One region of the Microbacterium sp. HMH0099 genome, then DNA from elsewhere that is predicted to be linked to it. Evidence: predicted binding sites of a transcription regulator. Region 1 holds the regulator's gene; the other holds the start of a gene.
What was found. The regulator LexA, encoded in region 1, represses DNA repair genes until DNA is damaged. The targets are predictions, from matches to a motif close to TCGAACANNTGTTCGA.
Positions count from the first base shown of each region.

Region 2: ACO03V_RS02005 (Rv2578c family radical SAM protein) is a predicted target of LexA. The motif match lies at 1,457-1,472, and genes of this name have one in related genera.

Region 1 covers NZ_JBMRJR010000004.1:27,917-32,795, forward strand. The annotation lists gene ACO03V_RS10270 (histidinol-phosphate transaminase) at 1-719, opposite strand, end outside; gene ACO03V_RS10275 (LysM peptidoglycan-binding domain-containing protein) at 758-1,108, opposite strand; gene lexA (transcriptional repressor LexA) at 1,369-2,058, shown strand; gene ACO03V_RS10285 (prolyl oligopeptidase family serine peptidase) at 2,239-4,146, shown strand; gene hflX (GTPase HflX) at 4,204-4,879, opposite strand, start outside.
Region 2 covers NZ_JBMRJR010000001.1:460,234-465,112, reverse strand. The annotation lists gene ACO03V_RS02010 (DEAD/DEAH box helicase) at 1-286, shown strand, start outside; gene ACO03V_RS02005 (Rv2578c family radical SAM protein) at 336-1,448, opposite strand; gene ACO03V_RS02000 (M15 family metallopeptidase) at 1,555-2,706, shown strand; gene ACO03V_RS01995 (hypothetical protein) at 2,811-3,245, shown strand; gene ACO03V_RS01990 (LCP family protein) at 3,410-4,681, opposite strand; gene ACO03V_RS01985 (energy-coupling factor transporter transmembrane component T family protein) at 4,750-4,879, opposite strand, start outside.

The DNA.
Region 1 (4,879 bases):
GCGAGATAGCCCACGCGCGCCCCGGCGAAGGCGAACGCCTTGCTCATGGTGCGCGAGACGACCAGACGCGGGCGGTCCGGGAGGAGCGACACGGCGGACGGCTCGTCGCGCGGGGCGAACTCCTCGTACGCCTCGTCCACGATGACGATGCCGTCGGTCGCGGCGTACACCGCTTCGACGACGTCGAGACGCAGCGGCGTTCCCGTGGGGTTGTTCGGCGCGCAGAGGAAGACGATGTCGGGCCGCTCGCGGTCGACCTGCTCCGCCGCCGACTCCGCGGTGAGGGAGAAGTCGTGCTCGCGCGTCCCGGCGATCCAGGTGGCGCCGGTCGAGCGGGTGAGCAGCGGGTACATCGAGTAGGTCGGCGCGAACCCCATGGCCGTCCGCCCGGGACCGCCGAACGCCTGCAACAGGTGCTGGAGGACCTCGTTCGAGCCGTTCGCCGCCCAGATCTGCTCGCGGTCGAGGCCGTGCCCGAGGTAGTCCGCGAACGACTCGCGCAGCGCGGTGAACTCGCGGTCGGGGTAGCGGTTGACGTCGCGGAGCGCACGGGCGACGGCGTCGAGGATGTCGTCGGCCACCTCGGAGGGCACCGGATGCGTGTTCTCGTTGACGTTGAGGGCCACGGGAAGGGCGGCCTGGGGCGCTCCGTAGGGGGTCATGCCCCGGAGATCGTCGCGAAGGGGGAGGTCGTCGAGCCGAACAGTCACCTCACCCATCGTAGGCGGCGGCGCGGCCGTCAGCGTCGGCGCCCCGCTCAGCCCTGGACGGTGTACTCGGACGGGATCGCGATGCGCTGACCGGCCGACACGACGCCGTTCTCGAGCGCGTTCAGGCGGGTGATCTCCGCGACCACGTCGCGAGGATCGGCGCCCGGGGCCACGTCCTCGGCGATCGACCAGAGGGTCTCGCCGCTCATGACGGTGACCTCGGTGAACGAGCCCGCCGGTGCGCCGCTGTCGAGCGAGGCGAGTGCCGCTCCCCCGCCCAGCGCGGCCACCGTCAGCGCGATGAGCACCGGCAGCGCGGCCAGGAAGGCCACGACGCGGCGACCGCGGACGGTCAGGCGCAGGCGGGTGGTCGGTGCGGGGGCGGCGATGCTGGTCATGGTGTGCTCCTTGAGGGGGAGAGATTCGCACCCCGCCCTCGGCCGGGAGGACGGTGGTGCGAACCTGTATTCCGAATCTATCTTCGATACAGTTCGAGTGTCAACACCGGTTCGCTCGGAATCCAATCGAACGCGACACGCGCGCGGTCCACGGGATTCGCCTCTCTGAGCGGATACGGTTTCGACACGGAGACCTCACCACGAACCTCCGACATTCGAATTTCCGCCGCATGCCCCGTGCGGCGCGAGGGGAGCAGACGATGACCGACGCGACGACCGCGGGCGGGCGCGACAGGCCGCAGACCCGTCGGCGCAAGAACCTCAGCGACAAGCAGCTGGCGATCCTCGAGGTCATCCAGCGCTCGATCGCGCGGTACGGCTACCCGCCGAGCATGCGCGAGATCGGCGACGCCGTGGGGCTGAAGTCGCTGTCGAGCGTCACCCACCAGCTCAACCAGCTCGAGCTCAGCGGATACCTCCGCCGCGACCCGGGCAAGACCCGCGCGATGGAGGTGCTGATCGACCTCCCCGGCGCCGCCGCCGAGAACCCCGCCGACACCGCGCCCGCCCTCGGCGACGCCGCCCTCGTGCCGCTCGTCGGGCGCATCGCCGCCGGCGTGCCCATCACGGCCGACCAGCAGGTCGAGGAGATCTTCCCCCTCCCCCGCCAGCTTGTGGGCAAGGGCGAGCTGTTCATGCTCAAGGTGTCCGGCGACTCGATGATCGACGCCGCCATCTGCGACGGCGACTGGGTCGTCGTCCGCTCGCAGGCCACCGCCGAGAACGGCGAGATCGTCGCCGCCATGCTCGACGGCGAGGCCACGGTCAAGACGTTCCGCCGCCGCGACGGCCACACGTGGCTGCTCCCCCGCAACTCGGCGTTCGAGCCGATCCTCGGCGACGAGGCCGTGGTGCTCGGACGCGTGGTGGCGGTGCTGCGCGCGGTCTGACCGCGAGCCGACACGACAGAGGGCCGGATGCCGCCGGGAGGGGCGGCATCCGGCCCTTCGTCATGTCGCCGGGCGCGCAGAATCGGAGGACGGCCACGGAATCGGAACAGACGCGGCCCCCGGTCCGAATCCGGCGCCGTCATCCGACGGCGCGCCCTGCGCTTTTCGTAGGCTGGGCCGATGGACACGCTCCCCTACGGTTCCTGGCCCTCCCCCGTCACCGCCGAGGCGGTCTCGCGCGCGACGCCGCGCGTGGACGGCGCACGACTCGTCGGCGACGAGGTGTGGTGGGGCGAGTCGGTCCCCGCCGAGGGCGGCCGCGTGGCCGTCAAGCGCCGCCGGGCCGACGGCGTCGTCGACACGATCCTCCCCGCCCCCGCGAACGCACGGTCCTCGGTACACGAGTACGGCGGCGGCGCCTGGACCGCCTCCGACGACGGAGAGCTGTTCTACGTCGAGAAGACCGATCAGCGCGTGTACGGGCTCCGCCCCGGTGCGGAGGCGCGTCCGCTCACTCCGGCGTCCGACACGGACCGCCACGGCGGCCTCACATGGCAGCACGGCGCCCTGCTCGCGGTGCGCGAGCGGCACGGCGACGGGCGCGTGCCCGAGCGGGCGATCGTCCGCATCCCCACCGACGGCTCCGGCGCGGAGGACACCGACGCGGTCGCGACGCTGGCCGCGGGCAGCACCTTCCTCGCGCAGCCCGCCCTGTCGCCCGACGGCTCCCGTCTCGCGTGGATCGCGTGGGACCATCCCGACATGCCGTGGGATGCCACGCGCCTGCGCGTCGCGGACCTCTCGACGGGCGAGGTGCGCGACCTCGCCGGCGGCGAGCGTCGCGCTCCCCTGCAGCCGGTGTGGCTGGCCGACGACGAGCTGCTCTACGCCGACGACCCGGACGGGCGCTGGAACCTCGTCCGGCACCGTCTCGACGGCGAGCCGCAGCCGGTGGCGCCCGCGGACGCCGACACCGGCGGCGGACTCTGGGTGCTCGGCACGCGGTGGTTCGTTGCGACGGCCGACGGCCGCATCGTGGCCGTGCGCACGAACGGCGCCGACGACGTCGTCGAGATCGCCCCCAGCGGCATCCGTCCCCTCCCTCTGCCCGTGGTCGCGGGGGCCGCCGTCGAGCACGCCCGCGACGCCCGCGTGCTGGTGTCGGGGGCGGACGCGCACGGACGGTCCGGCCTGTGGCTGATCGACCTCGACGCCCCGGAGTCCGTCCTGCCGGTGGCCGGCGGCGACGCCGCCTGGGGGGACGAATGGATGCCGCCCGCCCGCGCCCTCGTCACCGAGGGGCCGCACGGCCCGGTGCACGCGTTCGCCTACGCGCCGACGAACCCGGGCGTCGTCGCCCCCGCCGACGAGCGCCCGCCCTACGTGGTCCTCGTCCACGGCGGCCCCACCTCGCACGTGGGACCCGCGCCGTCCGCGAAGACCGCCTTCTTCACCAGCCGCGGCATCGGCGTGCTCGACGTCAACTACGGCGGGTCCACCGGGTACGGCCGCGCCTACCGGGACCGCCTCAAGGGCCAGTGGGGCGTGGTCGACGTGGACGACGTCGCCGTCGCCGCATCGGCCCTGTCGGAGGCGGGACTGGCCGACCCCGGCCGCATCGCCATCGCGGGCGGCTCCGCGGGCGGGTGGACGGTGCTGGCCGCGGTGACCACCACCGACGTCTTCGCCGCCGGGATCTCGCGCTACGGCGTGGGTGACGCCCGCGCCCTCGCCGAGGACACGCACGACTTCGAGGCGCGCTACCTCGACGGGCTCATCGGTCCGCTGCCCGCCGCGGAGGACCTCTACCTCGAGCGCTCCCCGCTGAGCCACCCGGAGCGGTTCCGCGTCCCGCTGCTCATCCTGCAGGGGTCCGAGGACCGGGTCGTCCCGCCGTCGCAGGCGGAGGCCATCCGGGACGCCCTCGTCGCCCACGGCGTGCCGCACGCGTACGTGCTCTACGAGGGCGAGGGGCACGGGTTCCGCCGCGCGGAGACCGTGGTCGACTCGCTGCAGCGCGAGCTCGCCTTCCTCGGCGCCGTCTTCGGCTTCGCGACGCCCGGCGTGCCGGCTCTCGACCTCGACTGATCCCGGATGCCACGGACCCCCGCCGATGCATGATCGACGGGGGTCTGTGGTCTCGGGTCAGGCCGCGAAGGGCTCCAGCTCCGCCGCGAGGCGGGCGCCCACGTGGGCGTGGAGGAAGGTGCCCTGCTCGCGGTGCTCCTGCGCCACGATGAGGCCGGTCTCGTGCACCGCGGAGACGAGGTCGCCGCGGTCGTAGGGCACGACCGCCTGCACCTCGACCGCGGGGAGCGGCAGGGCCTCCTCGACGGCCGCGCGCAGCTCGTCGATGCCCTCGCCGGTGCGGGACGACACGAACAGCGCCTGCGGCGCGAGTCCGCGCAGCACGAGCCGGTCGTCGGGGGCGAGCAGGTCGGCCTTGTTGAACACGACGATCTCGTGGCCGAAGTCCGCGTCCACGTCGCCCATCACGTCGCGCACCGTCGACAGCTGCGCCGCCGGGTCCGGGTGCGATGCGTCCACCACGTGCAGGATGACGTCGGCGCCGCCGACCTCCTCCAGCGTGGAGCGGAACGCCTCGACGAGCTGGTGCGGCAGATTGCGCACGAACCCGACGGTGTCGGTCAGCGTGTACACGCGCCCGTCGCTCGTCTCGGAGCGCCGAACGGTGGCATCCAGGGTCGCGAACAAGGCGTTCTCGACGAGCACGCCCGCACTGGTGAGCCGGTTCAGCAGACTCGACTTGCCGGCGTTGGTGTACCCGGCGATCGCGACGGACGGGATCGTGTGGCGCTTG
Region 2 (4,879 bases), on a different contig from region 1:
CGTGGCCACGGATGTCGCCGCCCGTGGCATCCACGTCGACGACATCGACCTCGTGATCCAGGCCGACGCTCCCGACGAGTACAAGACGTACCTGCACCGTTCCGGCCGTACCGGTCGTGCGGGGCGCAGCGGCACCGTGGTCACCCTGATCACCCGCCAGCGTCGTCGCCGCATGACCGAGCTGCTCGATCGTGCCGAGATCGCGGCGCCGTTCGAGGAGACTCAGCTCGGCGACGACGTGCTCGAGGAGCTCTCGGGCCGTCAGCTGAGCGACGTCACCGCGTAAGCACCCCTGTCGAGACCCCCGTCGCTGCTGCGGCGGGGGTCTCGTGCGTTCAGAAGAGGGTGGGCTCGCTCGCCGGCACGACGCGGGGGCGGATGGATGCCGCCACCCCGGTCGTCCGCACCGGACCCAGGCCGCGACGGTCGGGCGTGGGCTGTTCGCGCGACGCGAGTCCGGGCTGCGGGCGGCCGCGCGGGTGGTCGTCCTCGTCCCAGCCGTCGAGGCGGTGCATCCGCAGAAGCGGGCGCATCCGCTTGCCGAGCCACGTGCGGTACGCCTTCGGCGCCTGCGTCGAGACGCCGGGGTACAGGCCGCGGTACGACGACACGAGGTGCGGGTGCTCGCGCTCGAGCCACTGCAGGAACCATTGCTTGGCGCCGGGACGCAGGTGCAGCGCCCCGTAGACCACGCGCGCGGCGCCGGCGGCGCGGATGCGGGCGAGGGCGTCGTCGAGCGCCGGGATCGAGTCGGTCAGGTGCGGCAGGATCGGCATGAGGAACACCGTCACCGGGAACCCGGCCGCGGCGGCGGCGCGCACGGTCTCGAGCCGGGCGTCGGCGCTGGGGGTGCCGGGCTCGATCGAGTGCTGCAGGGCGTCGTCGAAGACCGCGATCGACATCGCGAGCGAGACGCGCACCTGCTGCGCCGCGTCCGTCAGGAGCGGCAGATCGCGACGCAGCAGCGTGCCCTTGGTCAGGATCGAGAACGGGGTGCCGTTGTCGGTGAGCGCGCCGATGATCTGCGGCATGAGCTTGTAGCGGCCTTCGGCGCGCTGGTACGGGTCGGTGTTCGTGCCGAGCATGACGGGCTCGCGCGCCCACGAACCCCGGCGGAGCTCTCCCCGCAGCACCTCGGCCACGTTCACCTTCACGACGATCTGCGAGTCGAAGTCCGCCCCGTAGTCGAGGTCGAGGTACTCGTGCGTCTTCCGAGCGAAGCAGTAGGAACATGCATGCGTGCAGCCCCGGTAGGGGTTCACCGTCCAGTCGAACGGCATCGCCGAGACGCCGGGCACCCGGTTGAGCGCGCTCTTGGCGAGGACCTCGTGGAACGTCATGCCCGCGAACTCGGGGGTCGTGACCGAGCGGACGAGGCCGTCCATGCGCTCCATGCCGGGGAGCGCGGATGTGTCGTCCACGCCCAGCTGCTGTCCTTGCCATCTCATCGCTCCAGGGGAACATAAATTCGATTGTGCCGCAACCGTGCGGGCCGCTTTTTCGAAGGGTGGCCGGAGTCGCCGCCGCCCAGGGTCACCGGGGACAATGGAGGGGATGACGTCGCCCGATCCGCAGACCTCCCCCCGCCGCGCCGCGCGCGCGGAGGCCGAGCGTCGCGCCACCGCGGCGATCTCCCTCCCGCCGACGGCGGCGGCATCCCTCCCGTCCTCCCGATCGGCGTCGACCGCGGCACCGCCGAGCCCTGTCGCCGGGCCGCCGACCGCGTCACCGCGGGACGCGACCGCCGTCACACGACGCCAGTTGCGGGCGGCATCCCCGTCCGTCGTTCCCCGCCGCCACCGGCTGACCGTCGTGGTCGCCGTCGTCGCCGTCGTCGCCGCCGGGGGGATCGCGATCTGCGCCGCCTCCGCGAACGGGGGAGGGGATGCCGTCGACCTCGCCCTCGACCAGGCCCCTGCCGCCGTGATGAACACGGTGCCGAGCGAGGGGCTCCCCGTGCCGTCGGTCCAGGCCGTCCCGGCGACCGCCTCGCCGTGCGACGACCCGGCGTTCACCGACGCGCTCTCCGCGGGCGACGACGGGGGCGCCATCGCCGCGGCCGGGGGCGGGGAGTCCTTCCGCCGTGCCGTCGCCACCGGGCTGGCCCCGTGCGTGTCGCTGAGCGACCCGACCCGCGAGTGGGCCGTCGTGAACAAGCAGCGCCCGTACGACCCCATCGACTGGCGGCCGGGCGACCTCGTGGCGCCCGCCGGGATGCGCGCCCTCGAAGACACCGCCATGCGCACCGCAGCGGCCGAGGCGCTGACGGCCCTGGCGAGCGCCGCGCGGGACGCCGGCGCGGGGGAGATTGCCTATCTGAGCGCGTTCCGGTCGTACACGACCCAGCAGTCCACGTACGCCGCCCGCGTGTCGGTGGGCGGTGTGGCGCAGGCCGACCTGGAAAGCGCACGCCCCGGGTTCAGCGAGCACCAGTCGGGTCTCGCGGTCGACATCGTGCCGTGCAGCGGCTCGTGCGGCACTCTCGACGACGTGGCCGGGTCGCCGCAGGGCGCGTGGGTGCGCGACCACGCCTGGGAGTACGGGTACATCACGCGCTACGTCGAGGGGCGCACCGACGTCACCGGCTACGAGCCCGAGGCGTGGCATCTGCGGTACATCGGCCCGGAGCTCGCCGCCGCGTACCACGACGGCGGCTACACGACGCTCGAGGAGTTCTTCGGGCTGCCGGCGGCGCCGAGCTACTGACAATCGACCTCACCCGTCGGGCGAAGCGGGATCATCCGCTCGGCGGACCGGCTTCACCCTCTCAGCCGACGCGCGCGCACGCGCCTGATTGAGAGCCTCGAATCATGACGCTCTCCACCTTCCTCAACCGCTCCCGCCCCGGTGCCGCCGTCGCCGGGCTCGCCGCCATCTTCCTCACCACCGCGGGGTGCGCCCTCGTCAACGATGTCGCCTACGGCATGAAGCAGACCACCCACGCCAACCCGGTCGAGCTCGCGCAGGAGAGGGGCACGACCCTCGACTGGATGCCGTCCGACGCACGCAGCATCTCCCGGGTGGCATCCACGCGGGAGGACGGCGTGGAGTCGATCCTGTTCACCAGCGCCACCGCTCCGACGGGCTGCACCGAGACGGAACGCGTGAGCGCGCCGACCATGTCCATCGACGATGCGCCGGACGTCTACGACGTCGACGAGGTGTTCGTCTGCGGCCGGTGGGCGGTCGCCGCCGGCCCCGGCGACGCGTACGTCGCCTGGACCCCCGCCGCAGAGGCCTCCTGACGCGCTTCCACCGGCCGGTCCCTGGTGAGCGTGTCCCACTTTGTGCAGGTCGGAGGGCTGCCGGCTGCACATAGTGGGACATCCCCCAGGCCCGGCTGCACATAGTGGGACATGCCGCCGCGAGCAACGCGGCTCACCCCAGGGCGTCGGACCGGCAGGAGGCATCAGCCGGTGCCGGCGCTGCAGGTCTGCTGCGCCGCGCTCGACCCGGTGATGGACGTCGGCAGGGCGACCTTGCCGGTGCGGGGATCGACCTCGCCGGCCTCGACGACGGGCTCCTCCGCGGACGGGTCGTCGGTCGGCACCGGCGCTTCGCTCGGGTCGGCGCCCGGCACCGGGTCGGGTACGACCTCGACCACGCCCGCATCGGCGCCGACCTCGCCGGTGACCTCGATCGGCTGGTTCGCGGCGAGGGCGTCCCACAGCACCTGCGCGGCGTCCTCGTCGGGCTCGACCCGGTTCGCGTTGAAGCTGGCGGGGACGCTCGGGTACTGCACGAAGACGATGTCCTCGAACGGCACGTCCCGGACGGCGAGCGCGATCTGCACGAGCGTCATCGGGTTGGTCAGCGTCTCGGTGGGCGTCACGCTCCGCAGGCCCGTCGAGGCCAGACGGTAGAGCTTGCCCGCGTCCGTGAGCACCTCCTCGCTCACGAGGGTGCGAGCCAGGCGCGACATGTACTGCTGCTGGTTGCTGACGCGGGCGAGGTCGCTGCCGCCCACCCCGTACCGGGTGCGCAGGAACTGCAGCGCCTCGACGCCCTTGATGGTGCGCGGACCCGCGGGCCAGTCGATGACGGTGTTCCGGTCGACCATCGGGTTGGCGAGGCAGACCTCGACGCCGCCGATGGCGGAGGTGACGTCGATGACGCCGCCGAAGGTCACCATGGCGCCGAAGGGGATCTGCTGTCCGCTCATGTCCGACACGGCGGTCATGACGCACGACAGACCGCCGATCGAGTACAGCTCGTTGATCTGCGTGAACCCGCCGTCCCAGCGGCCGCCGTCGGTGCGCGCACACCCGGGGGCGGTGAACATGAGGTCGCGCGGGAAGGAGACGACGGTCACCCGGCGCGGTTCCTCGGAGATGTGGAGGAGGATCGTCACGTCGTTCAGCTGCGTGTCCGAGTCGGCGCCGTCGCAGCGGTCGCCCAGCAGCTCCTTCAGATCGTCCTCGCACTCGTCGATGCCGACGACGAGGAGATTGACGCCGCCCTCGATCTCGCCGATGTCGGGCGGCACCGCGATCGGGTTCTCGACCGCGACCGCCTCCCGGGTGAAGCTCGCGGTGAGGTCGTAGGCCGCGTACGCGACGGTCGACAGGGTCGCCACCACGACGACCACCACCCCGACCGCGACGAGCTTCATCAGCTGTGAGAACGGGTGCGGCGAGCGCAGGCGCGCATGCTGAGCCAGGGTGCGACGTCGCCGTGCCATGGCGCCTCCTCGGGTTTCGTCGCAGTCTAGGGCGGCGTGGGCGTGTGCCGAGAACGACGGGCCGTGCGTCAACCGGCCAGGCCGGCCAGCGCCAGGATCACCACCGAGATCACCCAGAAGGCGAGGACGAACACGACGTCCCGCCGGCGGACGGCGACGAGGTGCCGCTCGGTGCGGTCCCGGTGCGCGCCGAAGGCG